DNA from 4 places in the Mesobacillus sp. AQ2 genome. Region 1 is predicted to be linked to each of the others. Evidence: predicted binding sites of a transcription regulator. Region 1 holds the regulator's gene; each other region holds the start of a gene.

The links. Region 1 encodes Rex, which represses fermentation and respiration genes when NADH is low (regulators of the CRP and FNR family bind a similar motif). Its sites were predicted from a motif close to TTGTGAAATATTTCACAA; they were not measured.
Region 2: a site for Rex is predicted at 3,355-3,372, ahead of QNH36_RS02430 (DoxX family membrane protein). Genes of this name have one in related genera too.
Region 3: a site for Rex is predicted at 2,998-3,015, ahead of QNH36_RS16720 (L-lactate dehydrogenase). Genes of this name have one in related genera too.
Region 4: a site for Rex is predicted at 2,941-2,958, ahead of qoxA (cytochrome aa3 quinol oxidase subunit II). Genes of this name have one in related genera too.

Annotation. Positions count from the first base shown of each region.
Region 1 is NZ_CP126080.1:255,357-261,312, forward strand. It holds gene QNH36_RS01440 (ABC-F family ATP-binding cassette domain-containing protein) at 419-2,347, opposite strand; gene moaC (cyclic pyranopterin monophosphate synthase MoaC) at 2,528-3,022, shown strand; gene QNH36_RS01450 (redox-sensing transcriptional repressor Rex) at 3,048-3,704, shown strand; gene QNH36_RS01455 (YdiK family protein) at 3,729-3,929, opposite strand; gene QNH36_RS01460 (CPBP family intramembrane glutamic endopeptidase) at 3,933-4,664, opposite strand; gene QNH36_RS01465 (GNAT family N-acetyltransferase) at 4,905-5,432, shown strand; gene groES (co-chaperone GroES) at 5,616-5,900, shown strand.
Region 2 is NZ_CP126080.1:477,173-483,128, forward strand. It holds gene QNH36_RS02405 (ZIP family metal transporter) at 1-41, opposite strand, end outside; gene QNH36_RS02410 (MFS transporter) at 531-1,715, shown strand; gene QNH36_RS02415 (hypothetical protein) at 1,758-2,078, opposite strand; gene QNH36_RS02420 (SRPBCC family protein) at 2,194-2,652, opposite strand; gene QNH36_RS02425 (DUF1801 domain-containing protein) at 2,665-3,087, opposite strand; gene QNH36_RS02430 (DoxX family membrane protein) at 3,447-3,962, shown strand; gene QNH36_RS02435 (phosphotransferase) at 4,022-4,993, opposite strand; gene QNH36_RS02440 (YhcN/YlaJ family sporulation lipoprotein) at 5,105-5,803, opposite strand.
Region 3 is NZ_CP126080.1:3,301,171-3,307,126, reverse strand. It holds gene QNH36_RS16745 (glycosyltransferase family 4 protein) at 1-484, shown strand, start outside; gene QNH36_RS16740 (hypothetical protein) at 456-1,088, shown strand; gene rpmG (50S ribosomal protein L33) at 1,145-1,294, shown strand; gene QNH36_RS16730 (5-formyltetrahydrofolate cyclo-ligase) at 1,542-2,111, shown strand; gene QNH36_RS16725 (DUF92 domain-containing protein) at 2,101-2,889, shown strand; gene QNH36_RS16720 (L-lactate dehydrogenase) at 3,053-4,003, shown strand; gene QNH36_RS16715 (hypothetical protein) at 4,159-4,356, shown strand; gene QNH36_RS16710 (rhomboid family intramembrane serine protease) at 4,506-5,956, shown strand, end outside.
Region 4 is NZ_CP126080.1:2,431,870-2,437,825, reverse strand. It holds gene adhE (bifunctional acetaldehyde-CoA/alcohol dehydrogenase) at 1-970, opposite strand, end outside; gene QNH36_RS12225 (hypothetical protein) at 1,098-1,325, opposite strand; gene QNH36_RS12220 (oxidoreductase) at 1,512-2,405, opposite strand; gene QNH36_RS12215 (hypothetical protein) at 2,539-2,703, shown strand; gene qoxA (cytochrome aa3 quinol oxidase subunit II) at 3,008-4,012, shown strand; partial or broken gene qoxB (cytochrome aa3 quinol oxidase subunit I) at 4,002-5,956, shown strand, end outside.

The DNA.
Region 1 (5,956 bases):
TTTTGTCAGACTCTTCTGTGGATATGTAAACGAAAACAGTGTTAGATTGTGTATAATGTGGATAAGAAATGCTTGTTTTGTGGATAATGTGGAAAAGTCTCTGGATAACCTATAAATCAATCTTCATTATGTGAATAACTATGTGAACAAAAAGTCCCGGTTGCCAATCGGGACTTTTTTGTTGGATAAAAAGTAGAATTCTGGGTTTTTAAAATGGAAATAATATTTGTTTTTTTCCAGTTTGCGAATAAAAAGGCTGGTTTTGCGAATAAAAACAGCATTTTTGCGATTAAATACACCGTTTTTGCGCACAAACCAAATCATTAGTAAACAATCCACAACTTTCTGTGGATAACCATCATCAATAAGTTTTCACATACAAAAAAACCGGACACATTCATGCCCGGTTTTTCCAAACTTACGCCAATTCTGTCCACTCTTCCATCAGTTCGTCGAGTTTTTCCTTGGCGGTTTCAATTTTGGAATTGATTTCTCCTGCTTTTTCATGATCCTGGAATACTTCGGGGTCACAAAGCAATTCTTCATATTCTGCAACTTCTGTCTCGAGCTTATCGATCAACGCTTCGACCTCTTCCATACGCCGTTTGCGCTGGCGCTCGAGCTTCTTTGCCTCTTTATCCTGCTGATAGGAGGTCTTGTCCTGTTTGACTGATTCGGTGACTATGCCAGCTGCTATGGCCGCCTGTCTGGCCAGTTCCTCAAGTTCTTCCTGCTCTAACTTCTTCTCGACATAATAATCATAATCACCTAGATATTCTGTTGCCCCACTACGATCGAGCTCAAGGACCTTGGTAGCGATCCTGTTGATAAAGTAACGGTCGTGGGAGACGAACAGGATGGTGCCTGGATAATCGATCAAGGCGTTCTCAAGCACTTCCTTGCTGTCCAGGTCCAGATGGTTTGTCGGTTCATCCAAAATTAGGAAATTGGACTTTTGCAGCATCAGCTTGGCTAGTGCCAACCGTGCTTTTTCACCGCCGCTCAGGGTGTAGACGATTTTTAACACATCATCGCCTGAAAAAAGGAAATTGCCCAATACGGTGCGGATTTCCTTTTCCGATTTCAGTGGATACTCGTCCCACAGTTCATTTAAAACTTTTTTATTCGAGCTCAGCTCTGCCTGTTCCTGATCGTAATAGCCGATTGAGACATTTGAGCCGTACTGAATATTGCCGGTAATCGAAGGCAGTTTTTCGACGATTGTTTTTAGTAAGGTCGATTTTCCGACGCCGTTTGGCCCAACAAGTGCAGTACTGTCGCCACGCGAAAGGTTAAAAGAGATATTTTCGGATACGGCTTCATTCTGATAGCCGACAGCAAGTGTATTTACCTTCAGGACGTCATTCCCGCTCTGGCGTTCGATCTGGAAGCTGAAGGAAGCTGACTTTTCATCTCCCATCGGCCTGTCCATCCGATCGATTTTCTCGAGTTGTTTCCGGCGGCTCTGGGCCCGTTTCGTTGTCGAGGCCCTGGCAAGGTTCCGCTGGATAAAATCCTGCAGCTTGGAGATTTCATCCTGCTGCTTTTCATATAACTTCAGGTCGCGCTCGTAATTTGCTGCTTTTTGTTCTAAATATAAGCTGTAATTGCCCGGGAACTTCGTCAGCTGGTGACGGGAGATTTCGTATACTTGGTTCACAACCTTATCAAGGAAATAACGGTCGTGTGAAACAATCAGAATCGCACCATCATAGCCCTGTAGATACTGCTCTAGCCAGGAAAGTGTGTCAATGTCCAGATGGTTGGTTGGTTCGTCAAGAATCAAAATATCTGGACGTGTCAATAACAGCTTGGCGAGCGCAAGCCTTGTTTTCTGTCCTCCGCTTAAAGTGGAGATTTTTGTGGAATAATCAAAAGACTGGAAGTTCAGGCCGTGCAGGACCGAGCGGATGTCAGCTTCATACTGATAGCCGCCTTTTTCTTTGAACTGGACCTGCAAAACGTCATAATCCTTCAATACTCTTTCATACTCGGACTCGTTCGACAGGATGCTTGGATCAGACATTTTTTCCTCAAGCCGGCGCAGGTCTTTTTCCATGCTGTGCAGATGATCAAAAACGGCCAGCATTTCATCCCAAATACTTTTCTCGGATTCCAGCCCGGTATTCTGGGCAAGATAGCCGATTGATGTTCCTTTCGGGCGGATGATCTCGCCGCCGTCATGGGATTCATAGCCGGCAATGATTTTCAGGAGGGTTGATTTCCCAGCCCCGTTCCGGCCGACAAGAGCAACACGATCATTGGTCTGTATTTCAAACTTGATATTCGATAAAATAAGATCAGCCGCAAAATATTTTGATAGCTGATTGACTTGTAATAGAATCATTATTTTTCACCTCTAATGCCTTAGGGATAGTGTAACCCAATCCTATGGGCTCGGCAATATGTGCGGCCTGCTACAGGCGGTAAGGCAGAAAAATTTCATCTTCTATATGTGAAGATAGAAACAAAGTTCACACACAAGTTTGTGAAAATAGTGTATTATTTGGTTGAAAGGAGCTTGAAGATGGCAGAATTTACGCATTTTAATGAAGAGGGAAGAGCGAAGATGGTCGATGTCAGTGAAAAACCTGAGACGGTCCGTACGGCAGTCGCCCATTCAAGCATTACCGTTAATGAAGATATATATGTAAGGATTACTGAAAATAAGATGAAAAAAGGTGATGTCCTGGCAGTCGCGCAGGTTGCTGGCATCATGGCAGCCAAGAAGACGTCCGAAATCATTCCGATGTGCCATCCGATTCCATTAACAGGAATTGACCTTTCGTTTGAATGGGAGCAAAATGGAAATGATTATATTTTAAATATCGCTGCAGCAGTTAAAACAAAAGGGAATACAGGGGTAGAAATGGAAGCGTTAACAGCAGCATCTGCATGCGCGCTGACTGTTTATGATATGTGCAAGGCCGTTGACAAAGGCATGGTGATCGGCAAAACCTATCTTGTGGAGAAAACTGGCGGGAAAAACGGCGATTTTAAGAGAGATGAGAAGTTAAAATAGAATACGAACAGGTGGAGGATGGAGAATGACGAATGATGCTATGAAGATTCCGCAGGCAACTGCAAAACGCTTGCCGCTGTATTACCGATTTTTATTGAACTTGCATTCTTCAGGCAAGCAGAGGGTATCGTCCGCGGAACTGAGTGAAGCGGTAAAAGTGGATTCGGCTACGATCAGAAGGGACTTTTCCTATTTCGGGGCTTTGGGTAAAAAGGGTTACGGCTACAATGTGAATTACCTGCTGACTTTTTTCCGAAAGACGCTCGACCAGGATGAACTCACGAAGGTTGCGCTGATCGGTGTTGGTAATTTAGGAACGGCGTTTTTGAATTATAATTTTTCCAAAAACAATAATACAAAAATTCAAATTGCCTTCGATGTCGACCTGGATAAGGTTGGGACGCAGATTGGCGATGTGCCTGTCTATCACATGGATGACCTCGATAAAGTTGTTGTCGAGGAAGGCATCCAGGTGGCGATCCTGACCGTGCCGTCAGCGGTAGCACAGCCGATTACGGACAGACTGGTACAGGCGAATGTGAAGGGGATCCTGAATTTTACGCCCGCGAGGCTGAATGTACCGTCTTCAATCAGGATCCATCATATTGATCTGGCAGTAGAATTGCAATCATTGATTTATTTCTTGAAGCATTATCCGACAGACAGTGATTCTGAAGAATAAAAAATGGCTCCTTCGATGAAGGAGCTATTTTTTATCCATTTGTTTCAGTTTGAAATGGAACAGGATCATTCTGATGCCGGAACCGAAATCGAACGTTGCGAGCAGGACGAGCAAATAACTGAAAAATCCCCAGCCAGTATCGTTGACATTTTGGATGGCGAAATAGGTGAATAAGCTGCCTAACAAGATGTAGACAATGCCTGAAAACATAGGCGATTGCTTCATGACTTAAAATCCCCCAATAAAGCTTTGTATTTTCTCTGCTTCTTTTATCATTCTCTCAATGTCTTCCCTGAATACGGATTGAAGCAGTACAACCATTGTATTCATTGTAACATGGGCGATGATCGGCACGATGATCCGCTTTGTTTTTACATAAAGGAAGGCAAACGTAAAGCCCATCGCAGAGTATAGGATCACATGCTCCGGCTCCATATGGGCCAGTGCGAATATGACGGAACTGATCAAGGCTGCTAAGAAAAAGTTCATTTTCCTGTGCAGACTGCCAAAAATAATCTTCCTGAAGACGATTTCCTCCAAAATCGGACCGATGATCGAGCTGACGAGAATCACAACCGGAAACCTTTCAATCAGTTTGATGATTTCCTGAGTATTCTCCGAGCCCATCTCAATTCCAAGCATGCTTTCGATGCTGCCTGCAATCGACTGCGCGAACAAGGCCAGGAATACCCCGGCGAAAGCCCAGGCAGCCGAACTTGCCGGCGAAGAAACTTCACGCAAATCAGCATTTATGGTTCTTTCCTTCCTTAAAATCAGCAGGATGATCAGGAGAGTCAGTGAAAAGCTGATCACAAGCCAGTATGGAATCGCAAGGGTTTGCATTTCATCAAGGCTTTTTCCCATCGCAGCACCGATGAAAGCAATGATTGGGACCCCGACCAGGCTTGAAAGCTGCATAACAATATAGGCAATAATGACGTACCAGTATTCTTTTTTCAATCGAAAAAACTCCTTAATAATGCAGAAATGTATGTTCTGAAATTTTACGTAATAATATGCTGGCCTGTAAAATAAAATACGGGGATAGCTTTGCTTATCTATACACTCTCTATATTCTACTAGTAAATGATTTGAAAGTTCAAATTGTAGGGCCAGGATGAAAAAGTTGGTTGTTCGAACTTAGTATTCCCTGACTACCAGATACTTGTTAAGGTGAATTAAAAATGATTGGAGGTCCAAATGGTTTATTTGGAAACATCCCGACTGATTTTGCGCGACTGGTTAAGCGCAGATTTAGAGCACTTTTGCAAAATGAATGCAGACCCGGATGTGATGAATTATTTTCCTCGTGTTTTATCCTCGGCAGAAACTGAGAGATTTTATCAGGTGATTCTTGCCGAGTTCAAAGAATACGGCTTTGGGTTATATGCGGTTGAAGAGAAGAGAACAAAAGAGTTCATTGGATTCATAGGGTTTCACAGGGCAACATTCGAATCAGATTTTACCCCGTGCATCGAAATTGGCTGGAGGCTGAAGAAAAATGCCTGGGGCCAAGGTTATGCAACAGAAGGTGCCAGGGCCTGTTTGGAATATGGATTCAAGAACCTGGGCTTTAGCGAGGTCGTCAGTTTTACAGCAGAAATCAATAAACCCTCTGTCAATGTCATGAAAAAAATCGGCATGAAACCTGTTAAAACATTTCTTCACCCAAGAGTGGATCAGGATAGTCCGCTGAAGAAGCACGTCCTCTACCAAACCAGGAAATGACGCGGTCAGCAGAGATTTCACCAGCATTCGACACCATCAGGACCCTCGTAAATTTTCATGAAAAATTTTAGCTTCACGCTTGCAAAAAAAATAGAGATTCATTATTATATAAATTGTGTTAGCACTCTATTGAGGCGAGTGCTAATAAAAAAATCTACATATAATTTGAGGAGGTTGTTTCACTTGATCAAGCCACTAGGAGATCGCATTATTATCGAGCTTGTTGAGTCTGAAGAAAAAACTGCAAGCGGTATCGTTTTACCCGACACAGCGAAAGAAAAACCTCAAGAAGGTAAAGTCGTAGCTGTTGGAACTGGCCGTGTACTTGAAAACGGTGAGCGCGTTGCTCTTGAAGTTGAAGTCGGAAACCGCATTATCTTCTCAAAATACGCAGGCACAGAAGTGAAGTACCAGGGGACTGAGTACCTGATCCTACGTGAAAACGACATTCTTGCTGTAGTTGAATAATCACTGCGATTATAGACAGAACGCTATAAATTAAAATTCTGAGGAGGTTTTTCTAC
Region 2 (5,956 bases), 220 kb from region 1:
GCAGATCCTGACACTGCTCCCCAAAATGCTGCATTCCACATATGTACTCCCCTTTCATAATAAATAAAACTACCCGCTTATGATTGGAACAAAACTGTGGTGTGAGGGGAGGCGTGGCTGAAGTATTCTTATTTTATCCCGTCTAAAAAGATATTATCATCCCATTTTCCCGGCATATGTACCGAGTAATCTTTGACGTCTTTGGCAGCTCGTTAGAAGCAAACATTTTATGAAAAAATTCCTGTGGAGTCAGCTCTGCTTTTTTCAGATAATCCTAAACAACGGTTATGTCATATCTCGCCATCAGCTCGGAAGGGAGGTTAGTGGCGCTGTCCGTGATGTTTTTGATCATGGTAACTCCACCTCTACAAGGTTTATAGCATTTTTAAAAGTATGGTTGCATGCAGGCAGATACTTAAGGCTCTGGACACATCCATGTTAAAGCGTTATAATTTAATTCGTTTTCCGAAATAATTTTATCAAGCAAAATAGACTATTGCATTCAACAAGTAAAGCGAGGAGGAAGCTTGATGCCAAAAGAAAAACTTTGGACGAAGGATTTTATTTCAATCTCGGTCGTGAACTTCGTCATTATGTTGTCGATGTATCTTTTGATTGTGACAATGGCCTCATACGCTGCCGATACATACGACGCTACCAGCAGTATGGCGGGGCTGGCCTCGAGTATTTTCATCATTGGGGTTCTTTTTGCCAGATTGTATGGCGGTAAAGAAATTGCAAGGATTGGCAGCAAAAAGATGTTGCTTGGAGGAATTCAGTTTTTTGTTCTTATATCTGCTCTTTATCTCATTCCTTCTAACATCTATTTTCTGCTTGTCATCCGTTTCATGCATGGGATTGGGATCGGGTTTGCTTCGACAGCAACCGGAACGATTGTGGCGCAGGTTGTTCCTGCCAGCAGGAAAGGGGAAGGGATCAGCTATTTTAGCTTGAGTGTGATTTTATCTACAGCCATTGGCCCGCTGATTGGCCTGGCGATGATCAATGAGTTTGGTTATATGAGCATGTTCATATTCTCCCTGGTCGTCGGTGCTGCGTGTTTGCCGATTGCACTCACAATCAAAGAACCGGTCGTGGACTACCAGGCCGATGGAACGAAAAGCAGAAGGTTCAGCCTGGCTAATTATTTTGAGCCCAATGCCCTTCCGGTATCGATTGTCATGTTCATCATCGCGCTTGCGTATTCAGGAACGCTTTCTTTTATCGCATCATATGCGAAAGAGGCAGGCCTTGTTGAGGTGGGCAGCATGTACTTCTTCGTTTATGCGATCGCCGTTTTATTCTCACGGCCATTCACTGGCAAACTGATGGATGCCAGAGGCGCAAACAGCGTGGCATACCCTGCATTGCTTTTATTTGCGGTCGGAATGTATGCCCTGAGCCAGGTCAGTTCCAGTCTGATTTTCCTGGCAGCTGCAGCGCTGATCGGTTTAGGATATGGAAACTTTCAATCCATCGCCCAGACGGTTGCCATCAAAATGACACCGCCGCACCGCATGGGACTCGCAACCTCCACGTTTTTCATTGCAATGGACATGGGCATAGGTGTTGGGCCATTCTTGCTCGGCTTCATGGTGCCGAATTATGGTTATAACGGCTTGTATCTTGCCATGGTGCCACTGATTCTTGTAGGGTTTATTTTCTATTACTTTTTACATGGTAAAAAAGAAAACAGGCTTGTGCATGATGCGTAAAAGGAACCTCACCAGACAATGGTGAGGTTCTTTTTATACCTTTTACATCGGTGCATAGTTCGTGTTGTTTTCAACATCTGTTTCCTTCTCCAATACTTCCATTTCCATATGAGTCTGCGGGAATCCATTGGCGATCCACTCAGCGCGCATCGCAGAGTCTAGCTGGGTAAGCCCTTTTTCCGCGGGATCGATGCCCGCATCGACACTTTCCATCTGGTCAATTTTCGCGCTGTTCCTCATGTCGGTATCCTCAAGGAAGCGTATCGCATCCCGCTGGCTCTTGCGGTAGGCAGCTGTCAGAAGTACAGCGCCGCCCGCTGATAGCAAGGAAGCCAGTACAAAATTTTTGGTCGATTTTTTCATCATCGGTCCCTCCATCTGAAAATAACTACTCTTGCCCTTTTAATTCCCGTTTTATATGTCTTTAAAAAGACCAGTTATTTACATTTTTGTTGCAGGAGGGGAGATTGGGAACCATTTATCTCATTTTCTCATCAAGATGTTCAAGGATCATTTCCCAAGCCGAATCATGGCGGCTTTTTGATTCTTCATTAGGGAAACCTTTGTGTGACAGGGTTAAAAGTGTCCCATTTTGATGAGATGTTAATTCAATCGTGACCACTGTTTCTGCACCCTCTGTTCCACCTGCACCTGTCAGCCAGGTGAATTCAATCAGGCGATTCGGTACGATTTGCAGAAATCTTCCGTAATGAGGATGCCGCTGTATCTCACTTTTTTCGTCCAATTTAAACACTGTTTCAAAGAAAAAAACTGAATTGACCTCGGCCTTCATAATTAGCGTGCCGGGGGCCGCAAACCATTCGTCGAACTTTTCGGTCCACGCTTCAAAAAGAACCTCAGGCGGGGAACTCATGATCCTTTCAACGGTGAAGCCATATGGCCTGGCAGTAAGATCTGGGATTGTTACAGGTTCCATTCGTATTCCTCCTTATCTTGCAGGGTATCTTTCTTTTAAAAAGGCAACAGACTGATGAATCAGTGCTTTCAATATTTCAGTATCAATATCGTCCACTTTGTTGATGTACACACATGCTTTTCCTGAGGTGTGTTTGCCGAAATCCTTCAACAAAGCCTCTCTTTCGGTGTCGCCAGTGGCAAAATACAAGCTGATTTTGGCTTTGCGCGGTGAAAAGCCGACAAGCGGGGCATCTCCATCATGGCCGGATTCATATTTATAGTGGTAGGATCCGAAACCAATGATGCTTGGCCCCCACATTTTAGCTTGATACCCTGTCGTTTCTGTAAAAATATCTAATAATTTGTAAGCCTCGTCACGCTTCTTTGGGCTTTCTACACTCTCGATAAAGCTGATGACACTATGATCATTTTCTTTTGTTTTTAGTTCGTACACTTTAAAAATCCTCCCTCCATTTACTAAGCATGACTCGTAATTCTACATTCTAGAACAGCCGACTTAAATCCTCTTTATATGACTGGAAAGGGAAAGAAAGGTGGGTTTCGTGAGGAGAGGAACCCTTATGAGGCAAGAAAGGGGATGTATTTAGAGAAGAAAGGGACCCTTATGCGGCTGGAATCGCAATCATAAAGGTGCTTTTAGAAGCAAAAGGATCCCTAAAATGAAAGGCTGTCAAAATTCGTTCAAAACATTTCAACAGAAATGTGAACAGTTTCACAAATAACCCTATTTTCGAGATATATTTGATATCTTAAGAGTGTAATAATAATAATTAAATTATTGGAGTGAGGAACATGATTGCAAAATGGTTAAGAGAGAACAATATTGCCGCTGGTATCTTGACTGTGATTAGGGTATGGCTTGGATACAACTGGATGACTGCTGGCTGGGGCAAGTTGACTGGTCCTGGATTCGACGCTACTGGATTTTTAAAAGGAGCAGTCGCAAACCCGGTTAAAGGTCCAGATGGACACATGGTATATGGCTGGTACGTGAACTTCCTTGAAAACTTCGCGATCCCGAATGTCGATATTTTCAATACAATCGTGCCACTAGGGGAATTCCTTGTTGGCCTTGGATTGCTGCTTGGAACACTGACAACTGCCGCAATGTTCTTCGGCCTAGTGATGAACTTCAGTTTCTTCTTAGCCGGAACTGTATCTCACAACCCAACTGACATCTTCTTCGGATTCATCATCCTGGCTGCTGGTTTCAACGCTGGTAAATATGGATTAGACCGCTGGGTTGTTCCATTCATCCGCAAAACAGTATTCAAACGCGGTGAAGATGGTGTCCGAAACGCAGCATAACCAGAGTTAACTCCCCCCATATTCATAAATCGTGCTGCCGGGAAATCCTGGCAGCATTTTTATATTCCTGAAAACAAGTCCTCCAGGCAATCCCAATTTTCCGCTATCCACACATTCTCTTCACTGAACCGTTTAAGGGGCGTGGAGTCTCCAGGCTTCTCAACCCGGACCCATTCAGCTTCTCTCCACCAGGTTAGTTTTATCGATTTTATCAGTTGTGCAAAAGGCAGGGGCTTGTACTTCCGATAACCTCTGACAAATGCCGAAACGCCATCCACGTTCATTCGATTTTCATCAACGCAGCATGACAAGATCGGCCGTGAAATATCAAAATCGGTATAGACAACATTCATCCGGTCAAAATCAAGAATTGAAGAAACCCCATTCTCGCTGAATAAAATATTATCCGCAAACAAGTCCCAATGTGCCCAGCCTTTATCACATTGAGTAAATAAGGATGTATCGTTTTCCGCGAGAATCCTTCTTTGTATCTCCAGATTTTGAAGGGTTTTGCTGCAATCAAGAGCAATGGCTTCTTCATATCTCTCATTCCAGTTTTCCAGCATTTCAGGTTTTGATAAAAGATCCCAATGAAGCGGTTCCCTGGCTATATTTTTCTCAAGCAGCACGTGCATCCTGCCAATGACCTTTCCCAGACTGTACATTTGATAGGAGTTAGCGCTGCCTGGAGGGAGGGTGAATCCCTTATTAAAACCCATGAGAACGAAGCGTTCGCCATTCTCCGTATTTAAGACGAAATTCCCTTTATAGGGAAAAAGCTTAGGACACGGCAGGCCCTCCTCGTACAACATGTTTTGAATCTGCAGTGCTTTTTCCAGGCCGGGAACCCTTTCCTCCGGATATCGCTGCTTGTTATATTGCTTTACAAATAAATCGCCGGCAGTTGTTTTGACCTGCCATTTTAAGTTTTTATATCCTAAATGGATTGGATTCCAGCTTTGAATTTCGATTCCAAACAAGCGTGTGACCGCTTCAAAGATCTCCTCTTTTATCTCAGTGTCAACTACCATGTTAATCTCCCTTAGTATAGATCTAAGATATATTTCGCGAGGAAAGGGAGAAATTCCTGTTTTTAATGGGCAGCAAAAAAAGCATAGGAAGCAAATCCTATGCTTTTGATTTTATCTTCTGAAGAGATCGTCCATCGAATTGCGGAAATCTTCGAACAGACCGTCCCTGTTTCTGTCGGTGCGGATATCATCGGCGAAGGTTCCCATTCTGTTATAAGCGGTGCGGTCAACAGAAACATAAACTCTGTCGATCCCTTTGTTAGTCTGGCGGACTCTTTGCTCAATCTGCTTTTCCAATAAAGTAACGTCCTCGCCATTATTGCCGACTGTTCCATTCATGTCATTGTCATTTCCATTGCCCAATATATTGGCACCATTATTGCCATCATTCCTGCGGTCTTTTCCAGCATCGCCCTGCCCGTCAATAATGCCATCATTCCCGGCTGAGCTTTCATCCTGGTCAACGCAGCCATTTTTGGCAAAAGTCCTTCCATTGCCATCCAGTGCATCATTGACCTGGGCATTTCCATAGTTGTCGAGGTTATTGTCCGCCAGTCTTACTCCAACATACGCATTGTTATCGGAGATGATGACCCGTGCATCATCAACCTCCGGCATCTGCTCAATTTGGCGTTCCGTACGGTCAGCAAGCTGAAGTCTGTTATCCTCGGTAGCTACAGGACCACGTCTAACCTGGTTGATTTCTACCTGCTGGTCACGATTGTTTTCGGCTGCATTATTATTCGCTCCGCATCCGGCCAGGCCCATTGTAAAAACTGCACATCCTGCAATGATGATTGATTTTTTCATCCAGATCACTCCTAGTTTGGTTTAGTCATCTTTATGATGTCTAAATTTTGGAGCGATATGCAGGGGGCAGAAAGGAAGTTTTGCTTCTTCCTGTAGTACGGAAGTTGGTTGAATTGCGGAAGAAAGATGATCAGCAATAGTCAAGAGAAGGCA
Region 3 (5,956 bases), 1.8 Mb from region 1:
TGCGGGGAATGGACCTTTATTGGAAACCTACAGGGATCAAGCAAGTAAGCTGGGACTTAAAGATTCTGTTCATTTTATCGGCTTCGTAAATGAAACAATCCGTGATGCGTTACTTATGAAAGCGGATATCGCTGTTTTTCCAAGTGAATATGAACCATTCGGACTTGCAGCAGCTGAGGCCCTTACCGCAGGGGTCCCGACTGTCCTGGCGAAAACAGGAGGCATGCAGGATCTGATTGAAGATTATAAAACCGGATTTTATATGCAGCCGGGTAATGAAAAAGATCTTGCGCTAACACTGGAATGGATTCTTGAAAATCAAACTGCGGCAAAGGAAATCGCCCGGACAGGAAGGATGAAAGTCCTTGAGAGGTTCAGCTGGGCACAAAATGCAAAGTCAACAGATAGTCTATATAAAAAGGTATTATCAAACAATCACAGAAGGAGGGTATTTAATGAAGATGAATGCTTATCTCCAAATTGACAATGAAGAGACTTACGAGCCAATCAAGAAACCATTGATATTCAGCCCTGGTTTATGGGTCAATGGAAAAGTGTACTGGCTAGGGAATATGTCGGAAAAACTTTTACCGCAGGAAGAATTATCAATAAAAATCAAGCTTGCAAATGTTCATTCAAAGGTTGAATTTTTTGAACTTTATGTTACGAACCATTCCAAAACTGAAAAGGAAGCCAAGCTGATCCTGATGCAGCGCCATGCTGAAAGTGCAAATGAACAATTCAGCTTTGTATCGCCGAATGAGAATGTCATTTATCACTTTGCGGATAAAAGAATCTACCTTGTCAATGGACTGAACAGCAGTGGCAGGATGAAGCAGTGCACTGTCCAGCCGATTTGGAATGTAAGCACTGAACGCCTTTGGAATTGCAGGGAGTCAGGGAAACTGAACTATCAACCAATGGCAAAAGGTTCTGCAGCCAGCCTGTTCTCGCTTGATCTGAAAATGAACCCCCGGGAAACCCAAAAAAGCAGCTGTTGGATCATTGAAGGAACGGAAAAAAACGCCGTTGTTCATTTGAATGCGCTCCTTTTAAAAAACACACTAGCAATCCCCGACAAAAAGTGATATTATAGAAAAGTCGTATGCACGAACCTAGCTTGAATAGTTTGGAGGGAAAATACATGCGTGTAAACATTACATTAGCTTGCACAGAATGCGGAGAGCGCAACTATATTTCTAAAAAAAATAAGCGTAACAACCCAGATCGTCTTGAGCTTAAGAAATACTGCTCTAGAGATAAGCGCGCGACAGTACATCGCGAAACAAAATAAGCAGCGGGATTTTTCCCAGCTGCTTTTTTGTTTGCCAAATTTCCATAGAGTGTTGGTCTTCCATGCACCATCGCATTTTAGGGTTTCAAGGCAAATACCGAAAGACTTCTGAACTGAACTATCTAAAAAGGCAGTCAATTTGCACATGAGCCTATCCAAAACCCTTTTTCCCACATGGTGTGAATGGTATTGTTAATACATAGATGTCAGGTACAAACAAAATAGCAAAGGGTTGGGGGAAAGAAGCATGGATACCAAAAAAAATCTCAGACAGTCGACAAAGGAAAAACTGTCAAAACTTAACCTGCCAGAATATGAAGATCAGTCCTATCAAATCGCACAGCAGCTGTTTCGTTCTGATGAGTGGATTTCAGCGACAACAGTAGCTCTCACTGTGTCGAAGGCTCCTGAAGTTGATACTTTTCAGCTCATCAGGAAGGGCTGGGAGCAGGGCAAAAGAATCGTTGTCCCTAAATGTGAACCTAAAACGAGGGGCCTTGATTTCAGGGAACTGAAGCGATTCTCACAGCTCGAAACCGTTTTTTATGGGCTGTTGGAGCCAATTGTCTCCGAGACCGTTTCAGTGGGCCGGGGAGAAATCGATTTGGTTGTGGTTCCTGGACTTGCGTTTTCGCATAACGGTTATAGACTTGGTTTTGGAGGAGGTTACTATGACCGTTTCCTGGCAGACTTCCAGGGAATGACAGTCTCCCTGGCTTTTAAAGATCAACTGGTTGATGAAGTCCCCGTTGAAAGCCATGACATACCCGTACAGAAAATCATTCACAGCGAAGGGGTAATCCATATTGGGAATTGATCAGATTTTGATCATAGGGTTTATCGCAGGAGTTGCTGGCATGTCTGCCTATTTTCAGCTTCTTAAACCATCTGGGGCTTTCGCGGCTTTTTTGACGGGTATATTGATATGGGCGGGATTTGGAATTAAGGGAATGATGTTATTGGGGGTTTTCTTCCTCACCTCCAGCCTGCTGTCCAAATATAAAAGCCAGCGCAAGGAACAATTGGGTGAATTACATGAAAAGGGCTCGGCAAGGGATTGGGCGCAGGTAGCAGCGAATGGGGGAACTGCAGCATTTGCTGGTCTGGCTAATTTCATATCCCCCGATCCTGTGTGGTTCATTGTTCTGGCGAGCTCCCTTGCCAGTGCTAATGGTGATACATGGGCTTCGGAATTAGGCGTATTGAGCAAAGTACAGCCATTATCGATCAAATCTTTTAAAAGGGTGCCAAGAGGAACTTCAGGTGCGATTTCAACTGTTGGAACAGCTGCAGCTGCGGGAGGTGCCTTGTTGATTGCCCTGACTGCTGATTACCTGTTTGCGATGGGCGCAGGGTGGACAGTGGCGGTTTTTCTGTTGGGTGTGACGGGAACGATGATCGATACCCTGCTCGGGGCTTATGTCCAGGCGGGATTCACATGCGTCAAATGCAATTTGCTCACAGAGAAAATACAACATTGCTCGGAACCAACCCGTCATGTTTCCGGGCTGGTCATGATGAATAATGATGCAGTCAATTTTCTCTCATGTTTTACAGCGGCCTTGGGGGGAATGTTATTATATAGCATCCTCTAACACACAGCTGAAAAGCTTTGATTTTTCTTCCTTAAATAAACTGGATTGAATTGTAACAAAGTGTTTATAATGATAACGTTTACTCTGTATAACAGCAATACATAATCATTGTGAAAAAAAGTACAATTAAGTCATCAATTATAATCTTAGGGGGAGATGCGATATGAAAAATCGTGTAAACCGTGTTGTTCTGGTTGGTACCGGCTTCGTTGGATCGAGTTATGCATTTGCGATGGTCAACCAGGGTGTAACAGAGGAATTAGTTCTTGTCGATCTGAATAAAGAAAAATCTGAAGGGGACGCAATGGACTTAAATCACGGGATGGCGTTCGCTCCTTCACAGACGAAAATATGGTTCGGTTCCTATTCTGACTGCAAGGATGCAGACCTGGTGGTACTCTGTGCAGGCGCAAACCAAAAGCCTGGCGAAACAAGACTGGATCTTGTGGAGAAAAACACGAGGATTTTTAAAAGCATAGTAGATGAAATTATGGCCAGCGGTTTTGACGGTATTTTTCTTGTCGCGACCAATCCGGTTGATATCCTTACCTATGCTGTCTGGAAATACTCGGGACTTCCAAAGGAACGAGTCATTGGCTCAGGGACCATCCTTGATACAGCCAGATTCAGATTCTTGCTTGGGGACTACTTCAAGGTGGATTCACGTAATGTCCATGCTTATATCATAGGGGAACATGGGGATACCGAACTGCCAGTATGGAGCCATGCGGATATTGGCGGGAAGCCGATTGCCAAGATGATTAAAGATCAGGAAGATTACAGGCATGATGACCTGGAGGAAATCTTCACGAATGTACGGGATGCCGCCTATCACATCATCCAGCGTAAAGGCGCAACCTATTATGGAATCGCCATGGGTCTTGTTCGATTGACAAAGGCCATCCTGCAGGATGAGAACTCCATCCTGACTGTATCCGCCCATCTGGATGGCGAGTACGGACACGATGATATCTACATTGGTGTACCAGCGATCGTCAATCGTAATGGAATCAGGGAGATCGTTGAATTGCCGCTGGAAAAAGAAGAACAGCAAAAATTTGACCATTCTGTAGAGGTTTTAAGAAAGGTCATGGATCCTGTCCTGAAGGCGTAAAAAAATGGGCTGTCCGTAAAGCAGCCCTTGTAACTTTTTTAAAAATTGAAACCGCTTTCTTCTATTATATATGGAACATTTTCTAACCCATCTTTTTTTGGTATGAAAGGATAAAAATGTGCTTTTATTCCTAAAATAAAAAGGGAGGGATATATATGGCAAGAAAAGTGGTTTCGATTTTTATGCTTGGCCTGGCGGGATACCTTGTATTCGGTAATAGATACCGGGTCATGAATATGCTTCTGGGAAACAGGTTCCTGCGCCGGGTGGCAGTGGGTTCGATCATGGGACTGCCCGGAATCAGAAGCAAGATGATGGGTTCATTATTTTCAGGACCTTCGGAATTCCAGTAAAAAGACCTTAAAAGGTCTTTTTCTGCTTTAAAGGCCTCTTTATATCTGGTATGAAGTTATTTGGTTTATAATAATTTTGGAGAGGAAAAAATATAGATAATACATAGTGGCCGGATTTTGGCGGGAAAGTAGGGGAGAAGTTGGCTTTTTTGGAAGAGTATTTGTTTTGGAAAGTTGCTGAATTCCTGATTGTAAAAAAGGAATACCGTATCCTGCAAGCATCACAGGATCAGGGAGAATTGTGGCTGGAGAAGACAGAAAACAAGCAAACGCAGGTTATTCGCCTGCTTCAATATAATCTTGACTGGAGCAACTGGCTTCAACGTGACATCATTTTGATTGCTGAAAATGGCGAGAGAATCCGCAGGAAGTTTGCTAAAAAGGACTTAAAGATCCTAAACCTATACTTTAGTGCATATCCACCTGTGGATGATTATGAATTCCGTCTTGCGGAGCCTTATCTTTCTGTAAATGGAAAGGTGACTGTTGAGTCCATTTTGGTAGAAAGGGCCAAGGCGGAGGAAGCTTTAGGAAAACTTGAAAGCAGGTTCAATGACCAATTAAGAATTGATCTTGCTGAGGAACATTCTGGAGAAGTAATCGAGGCCATTAAAAAAAATGCCCTTTTAAACGCAGTAGAAAGGGCAAAGGAAGAACAATCTGTTTTTCACTATGGAAAACCCTTTTTCACCTATATATTCATTGCCATCCAGGTACTAATGTTTCTCGTCCTTGAGGCAGCGGGGGGAAGCACGGATACTTCCACCCTGATTAAGTTTGGCGCAAAATTCAACCCTTTGATTCTTGAAGGTGAATGGTGGCGCTTTTTCACGCCGATATTCATCCATATAGGCCTGCTCCATTTGTTCATGAATACACTGGCTTTATATTATTTAGGAACAATGGTTGAAAGGCTGTATGGTAATTTTCGATTTTTGGTTATTTACATCCTGGCAGGATTCAGTGGAGTGCTTGCCAGTTTTATATACAGCCCGAATCTTTCGGCTGGTGCAAGCGGAGCGATTTTTGGCTGCTTTGGTGCCTTGCTTTATTTCGGTGTAGCAAAACCAAGGTTGTTTTGGCGGACACTGGGCCTGAATATACTTGTCGTACTTGGCATCAACCTGGCATTCGGATTTACCATTCCAGGAATCGATAATGCGGGCCATATAGGAGGCCTGATTGGAGGATTTGCAGCAGCAGGCATCTTCCATCTGCCAAAGAAAAGACGTATTTTGCTTCAAACCACCTTTCTGGCAGTGACGATTGGGGCTATCTTTTTCTCATTACAATATGGTTTTAGCGAAAAAGCAGATCTGGTCGATGAAAGGTCCATTTTAGTGCTTGCCCAGCAGCATGTTAAAGAAGAGGAATATCAGCAGGCAAATGACCTGCTTACAGAGTATGGCAAGTCGGAGCAGCTCTCATCAGAATCCTTATTCATGCTTTCTTTTACCGAAATCAAGCTGGGAAGGCTGGAAGAGGCCAAATCGAATCTCCTTAAAGTAATCGAGATGGAACCGAATTTCCATGAAGCGTACTATAATCTTGCCTTAATCTTTTTTGATGAAAAAAATCTTGATCTGGCACGTATATACGC
Region 4 (5,956 bases), 2.2 Mb from region 1:
GCACTGCTACGCCTGCCATTTCAGCAATTCTGTGTGCAGGCATTCCCACTATATCAGCATTCACTGCACAGGAATGTTCATTGATGACAAGCTTTTCTACTTTTATCCTTTCTTCCTCATTTAAAAAGTAGCAGCTGTTCGCAACCATTTCAGATTTGACCTCGTGATAGATTTCCTTATCTATGATAACTGCCTGCTCAGAAGCACAAATCATCCCATTGTCGAATGTTTTGGATAAAATCAGATCATTGACAGCCCTCTTCACATTTGCTGTCCGTTCAATATAACAAGGGACATTGCCCGGACCAACGCCCAATGCGGGCTTGCCTGAACTGTATGCTGATTTCACCATTCCTGCACCGCCGGTAGCCAAAATCATCGAAATCTTAGGATGGTTCATCAAAGCCTGAGTGGCTTCAAGTGAAGGCTTTTCGATCCATTGCACACAGTGTTCAGGAGCTCCTGCCTTAATGGCTGCATCCCGAAGAATTTTTGCCGCCTCACTGCTGCACTTTTGAGCAGATGGATGGAAGGCGAAGATGATTGGGTTGCGTGTCTTGATGGAAATCAGGGCCTTGAACATCGTTGTTGAGGTTGGATTGGTAACAGGAGTCACTCCGGCAATCACACCAACGGGCTCAGCAATGGTAATCATGCCTTCATGGTCATTTTTATCAATGATGCCAGCTGTTTTATCATACTTGATATTGTGGTAAACATATTCGGTAGCAAACATGTTCTTGATAATCTTGTCTTCATAAACTCCACGTTTTGTTTCTTCAACTGCCATCTTTGCGAGCGGCATATGTTGATCTAGTCCTGCCAGCGCCATTTCCTTCACAATCTGGTTTACAGCTTCCTGATCAAGCTCACGCATTTTTGTTAAGGCGTTCAATCCTTTCACGACTAAACCATCAATCATTTCAGCAACGGAAGGATGCGAATTAACCACTTTTTCAACTGTGCCCATTTTTCAGGACCTCCTTAAGAAATTGGGATGATTGTTCAATTTGCTATACTTTAGTACATATTTTTTGTTTAAGGGTAAATAAAAGGTTTTTATTTGTGAATCATTTCACAAGTACTTGTAAAAAAAATCACTCGCAAACTGGATTCCTGGGGATTTTTTCAAAGCTGATGTCTGTTAGAAATTTCGTACTTCTTTTGACAATAACCACAAAATTGATTGTCCAGATATAGGCTGGAATTCTCTCATCATCCTTAAACATCATTGCTTCGAATTCATCACCGATCAGCTCCTCAAGCATTTCCTGTGAATAGGTCTCAGTATCGGTGGAGAATGGTTTGAATTCGCAGTACATCATTTCAATCACTCCTTTTCTTCTTTCTAATTAAAGATTATCATAATAAAACAATAATAGTTTGTGAAATATTGAACAATATATGAACTATAAATTACCATTTATAATAACAATAATATAAGTGAATATGTTAGCGCTTACACGATTAATATTATATTAATATAATAAAAGACTCTATTATCAGAGCCTTTAAAAGGTATATCTAACATTTGTTAATTCTTCAGAAACTGCCCACAATTTTTCCATGGTCTCCTTGTTGTAAACACCTGCTGCTGGAATTTCAATTGCTGGATTCCCCTTGCGATTCCCTCGTCCATTTGGGCCGATATATTCACCGCCCTGCAGGCTTTCTTCAGTAGCAGCATAAATGGTTGTCTCAGCTCCCTTTTCGGCAGGCTGCGAAAAGAATTTGACCATCCCTTTCATGAATGCAGGAGTTTCGCCTTTACCTAAATGGAATAAATTCGTATTTGAAATTCCCGGATGACATGCAATACTGATGCTCTCCAGTCCATGATGTTTGAAACGGTTATCCAGCTCTTTGGCGAATAAAAGGTTGGCCAGTTTACTTTGCCCATAAAACTTCATAGCTTTATAACCTTTTGAGCCATCTAAATTGTAAAAATCTATTTTGGCTCCTCTATGGGCGATAATGCTTAAAGTCACCACTCTGGATTCGGAGGTTGTTTTTAAAATCGGCAACAGGAGTCCCGTTAAAGCAAAATGACCAAGGTGATTGCTGCCAAACTGAAGTTCAAAACCATCCTTAGTCTTTCCATAAGGCGGAATCATGACCCCGGCATTATTGATTAAAAGATCGAGAGAATCGAATTCTTCCATGAAGACTTCGGTGAAATCGCGGACACTTTGCAAGTCTGCCAGATCAAGCTTCATAAGTTTTATTTTTGCCTGGGGATTTCGCTGAAGGATGCCTTCTGCTGCTCCCTTGCCCTTTTCCATGTTCCTAACAGCCAGGATGACAAATGCTCCTTTTGAAGAAAGGTCCTTTGCAGCCTCATAGCCAATTCCACTGTTTGCACCAGTGATGATGGCCTTTTTTCCTGTTAAATTCTCTAATAACATTTTGACACCTCTACTCCGATTAATACCAGATCACATTCCACTTTCATCGTACCATAGTTGGGCTTATTAACCATTGAAAAATAACCACTTTTAATTCATACTAAACACATAGGGATTATAGGAGGTGCAAACTATGAATCTTTTTAAAGAGAAATGCCCACGCTGCGACGCAACCCTCAAAGTGAAAAAACAACTTGAGAGCAAAACAATTATTGTAAAAGTTTGTCCATCTGCCCATTACGAAAAAGAATTCCATCCAGCATTGGAGACCTATATCGAAACATACAGGATATCTTAAAATAGAAACAAAAGAAGTACCCTTACAGGGCCTGCAATATGGCCCTGTTTTTTTTCGTCAATATCTGCCGTTCGAAATTCACGAAGATGACATTTTTTGTTTTCATAATTTGTTCACATTTGTCTTCAGATCCGTAACAATTTCCATGTTAGAATGATTACAAATAAAGCAGTGTGATATTTATCACACCTTTTTTGCCACAACTTACCGTTCATTTTCGGCTTACTTTTGACAACATTGTGAACAAATGAACATAAGTTTGTGATAAAATGAACAAGGTTGAAATTTGAAAGGAGCTGCAGTGATGAAGAAATCAAAACTTTTTTTGGTCTCCCTCACCTCGATCATGGCTATGCTGTTGCTTAGCGGCTGTGAAAACAATATGGTGGTATTTAACCCTGAGGGACCAATCGCCAGGCAAATTCTTGAGCTAATCAACTTTTCGATTGCTTTGATGCTGCTTGTTACAGTGGTTGTATTCGGGCTTTTCGCTTTCATTGTCTGGAAGTACCGTGAGCGAAAAAACAATATGGATTATGAGCCGCCTGAAGAACACGGCAGCACAGTCTTGGAAATTATTTGGACTGTCATTCCAATTTTAATTATCATTGCTTTGACCATTCCAACAGTCAAAACAATTTATGCAATAGATGAAATTCCTAAAGGCTATGAAGATAAAGAACCGCTTGTCATAAATGTTACTTCTGCTGACTGGAAATGGATTTTCAGCTATCCAGAACAAGGGATCGAGACAGTCAATTATGTGAACATCCCTGAAGATCGTCCAATCGACTTTAAGCTGACATCAGCTGGTACGATGCAGAGCTTTTGGATTCCTGCACTTGCCGGTCAAAAGTACACAATGGCGCATGCCGAGACACAGCTTTACCTTGTCGCTGACAATCCTGGCTCATATGTAGGCCGAAATACAAACTTCAATGGCCAGGGCTATGCAGGAATGGAATTCGAAGTCCTTTCCCAAACACAGGAAGATTTCGACCAATGGATTAAGGACGTAAAGGAAACGGCACCAAAAATGACTCTTGAAGAATATGAGAAAATGCTTGAGCCATCACACTTTGGCCGGAAGACGTTCTCAAATACGCATCTTGAATGGGTTGATCATTCCGATCCTCACTCAAAGAATTACACCAACCCTGAAATGTATGACAGAGGACATGGCTGGCCAGGTAAGATTTTTGAGGACGAGAATAATTACAAAAATAAAGACGGAAACGACTCTAAAACTATGAATCATAAAGAATCAGAAACTGAGGATTCTCACGGAGGTGAGCACAGTGGGCATTAAATGGGATGAATTTTTTGTAACCGGCGATCCACTGATTTTTGCATCACAGATTGGTATTGCTCTGACGATCGTAGGAGCGATAGCTGGAATCACTTACTTTAAAAAATGGAATTACCTTTGGACTGAATGGCTGACAACCGTTGATCACAAGAAAATTGGGATCATGTATATCCTGCTTGGTGTCGTGATGTTTTTCCGCGGCGGAATTGACGGGTTGATGATGAAAGGCCAGACGGCAGTTCCAGAAAATGAATTCCTGAATGCACAACATTACAATGAAGTCTTTACAACTCACGGTGTCATCATGATCCTGTTTGTGGCGATGCCGCTGTTGATCGGTCTCATGAACTTTGCCGTACCATTGCAGATTGGCGCTCGGGACGTTGCTTTTCCACAGCTAAACGCACTCAGCTTCTGGCTGACTGTGAGCGGTGCTGCGCTCTTTAACATTTCATTCATTATCGGTGGTTCACCAGATGCTGGCTGGACTTCATACTTCCCTCTTGCCGGGAAAGAATTCAGTCCGGGCATAGGGAATAACTTTTATGCTGTGGCTCTGCAAATTGCAGGTGCCGGTACTTTGATGACTGGTATTAACTTCGTTGTCACAGTGTTAAAAATGAGAACCAAAGGCATGACCTTGATGAAGATGCCAATGTTCACCTGGACATCATTCATTACATCAATCATCATCGTGGCCAGCTTCCCTATTTTTACAGTGGCACTTGCATTGATGACATTTGACCGCACATTCGGTACTCACTTCTTCACGATTTCCGGAGGCGGTATGGATATGCTATGGGCAAACCTGTTCTGGTTATGGGGACACCCTGAAGTTTATATTGTCGTTCTGCCGGCTTTCGGAATGCTGTCAGATATTATCTCAACTTTTGCCCGCAAAACGCTTTACGGTTATAAATCAATGGTTATTTCAATTGTGATGATATCTGTCTTGAGTATGCTTGTTTGGGTTCACCACTTCTTTACGATGGGCAATAATGCCGCAGTGAACTCGTTCTTCTCGATCACAACAATGGCGATTGCCATTCCGACCGGAGTGAAGGTGTTCAACTGGCTGTTCACAATGAGAAAAGGGCGAATCAAGTTTACAACATCCATGCTCTGGGCACTTGCATTCGTTCCTAACTTTGTCATCGGCGGTGTTACTGGCGTCATGCTTGCAATGGCTGCAGCCGATTACCAGTATCACAACACATTGTTCCTGGTGGCGCACTTCCACTATGTATTGATTCCTGGGGTAGTGTTCCCGATCTTTGCCGGCCTTTATTACTGGTGGCCAAAGATGTTCGGCTATATGCTGAATGAAAAAATCGGAAAATGGCATTTCTGGCTGTTCGTAGTAGGTTTCAACGTGACATTCATGCCAATGTTCTTCCTAGGACTTGATGGTGCGGTCCGCCGTGCGTACACATACTCAGCTGAAACTGGCTTTGGACCATTGATGATGCTTTCTGCAGCAGGTTCAGTCATTCTTGCAGCAGGCTTTGCGGCCCTTGTTTACAATATTTATTGGAGTGCCCGCCATGCTGACCGCAACATCGGCAATGACCCTTGGGATGCAAGAACTCTTGAATGGGCTACTGCTACTCCTGTGCAGCATTACAATTTTGCTTCCCTTCCGGAAGTAACAAAGCTTGATGCTTTCTGGCACATGAAAAAGAACAATGAAATTCAGCCTCTCAGTTAAGATGAGATTGAAGAAATTCACTTGCCTAGCAATACATGGATTCCGATCTATATGGGTGTAGTATTTGGTATCTCAGGATTCCTGCTTGTTTTTGAATGGACAATTGCTGCCGGGGTTGCCGCTCTTGGAATATTTGCCGGTTTGGCTTTCCGTTCATTTGATTATGATGAAGGATTCCATGTTCACAAGGATGAAATCTCTGAAACGGAACGCAAATGGAGAAAAGGCGCGAACAA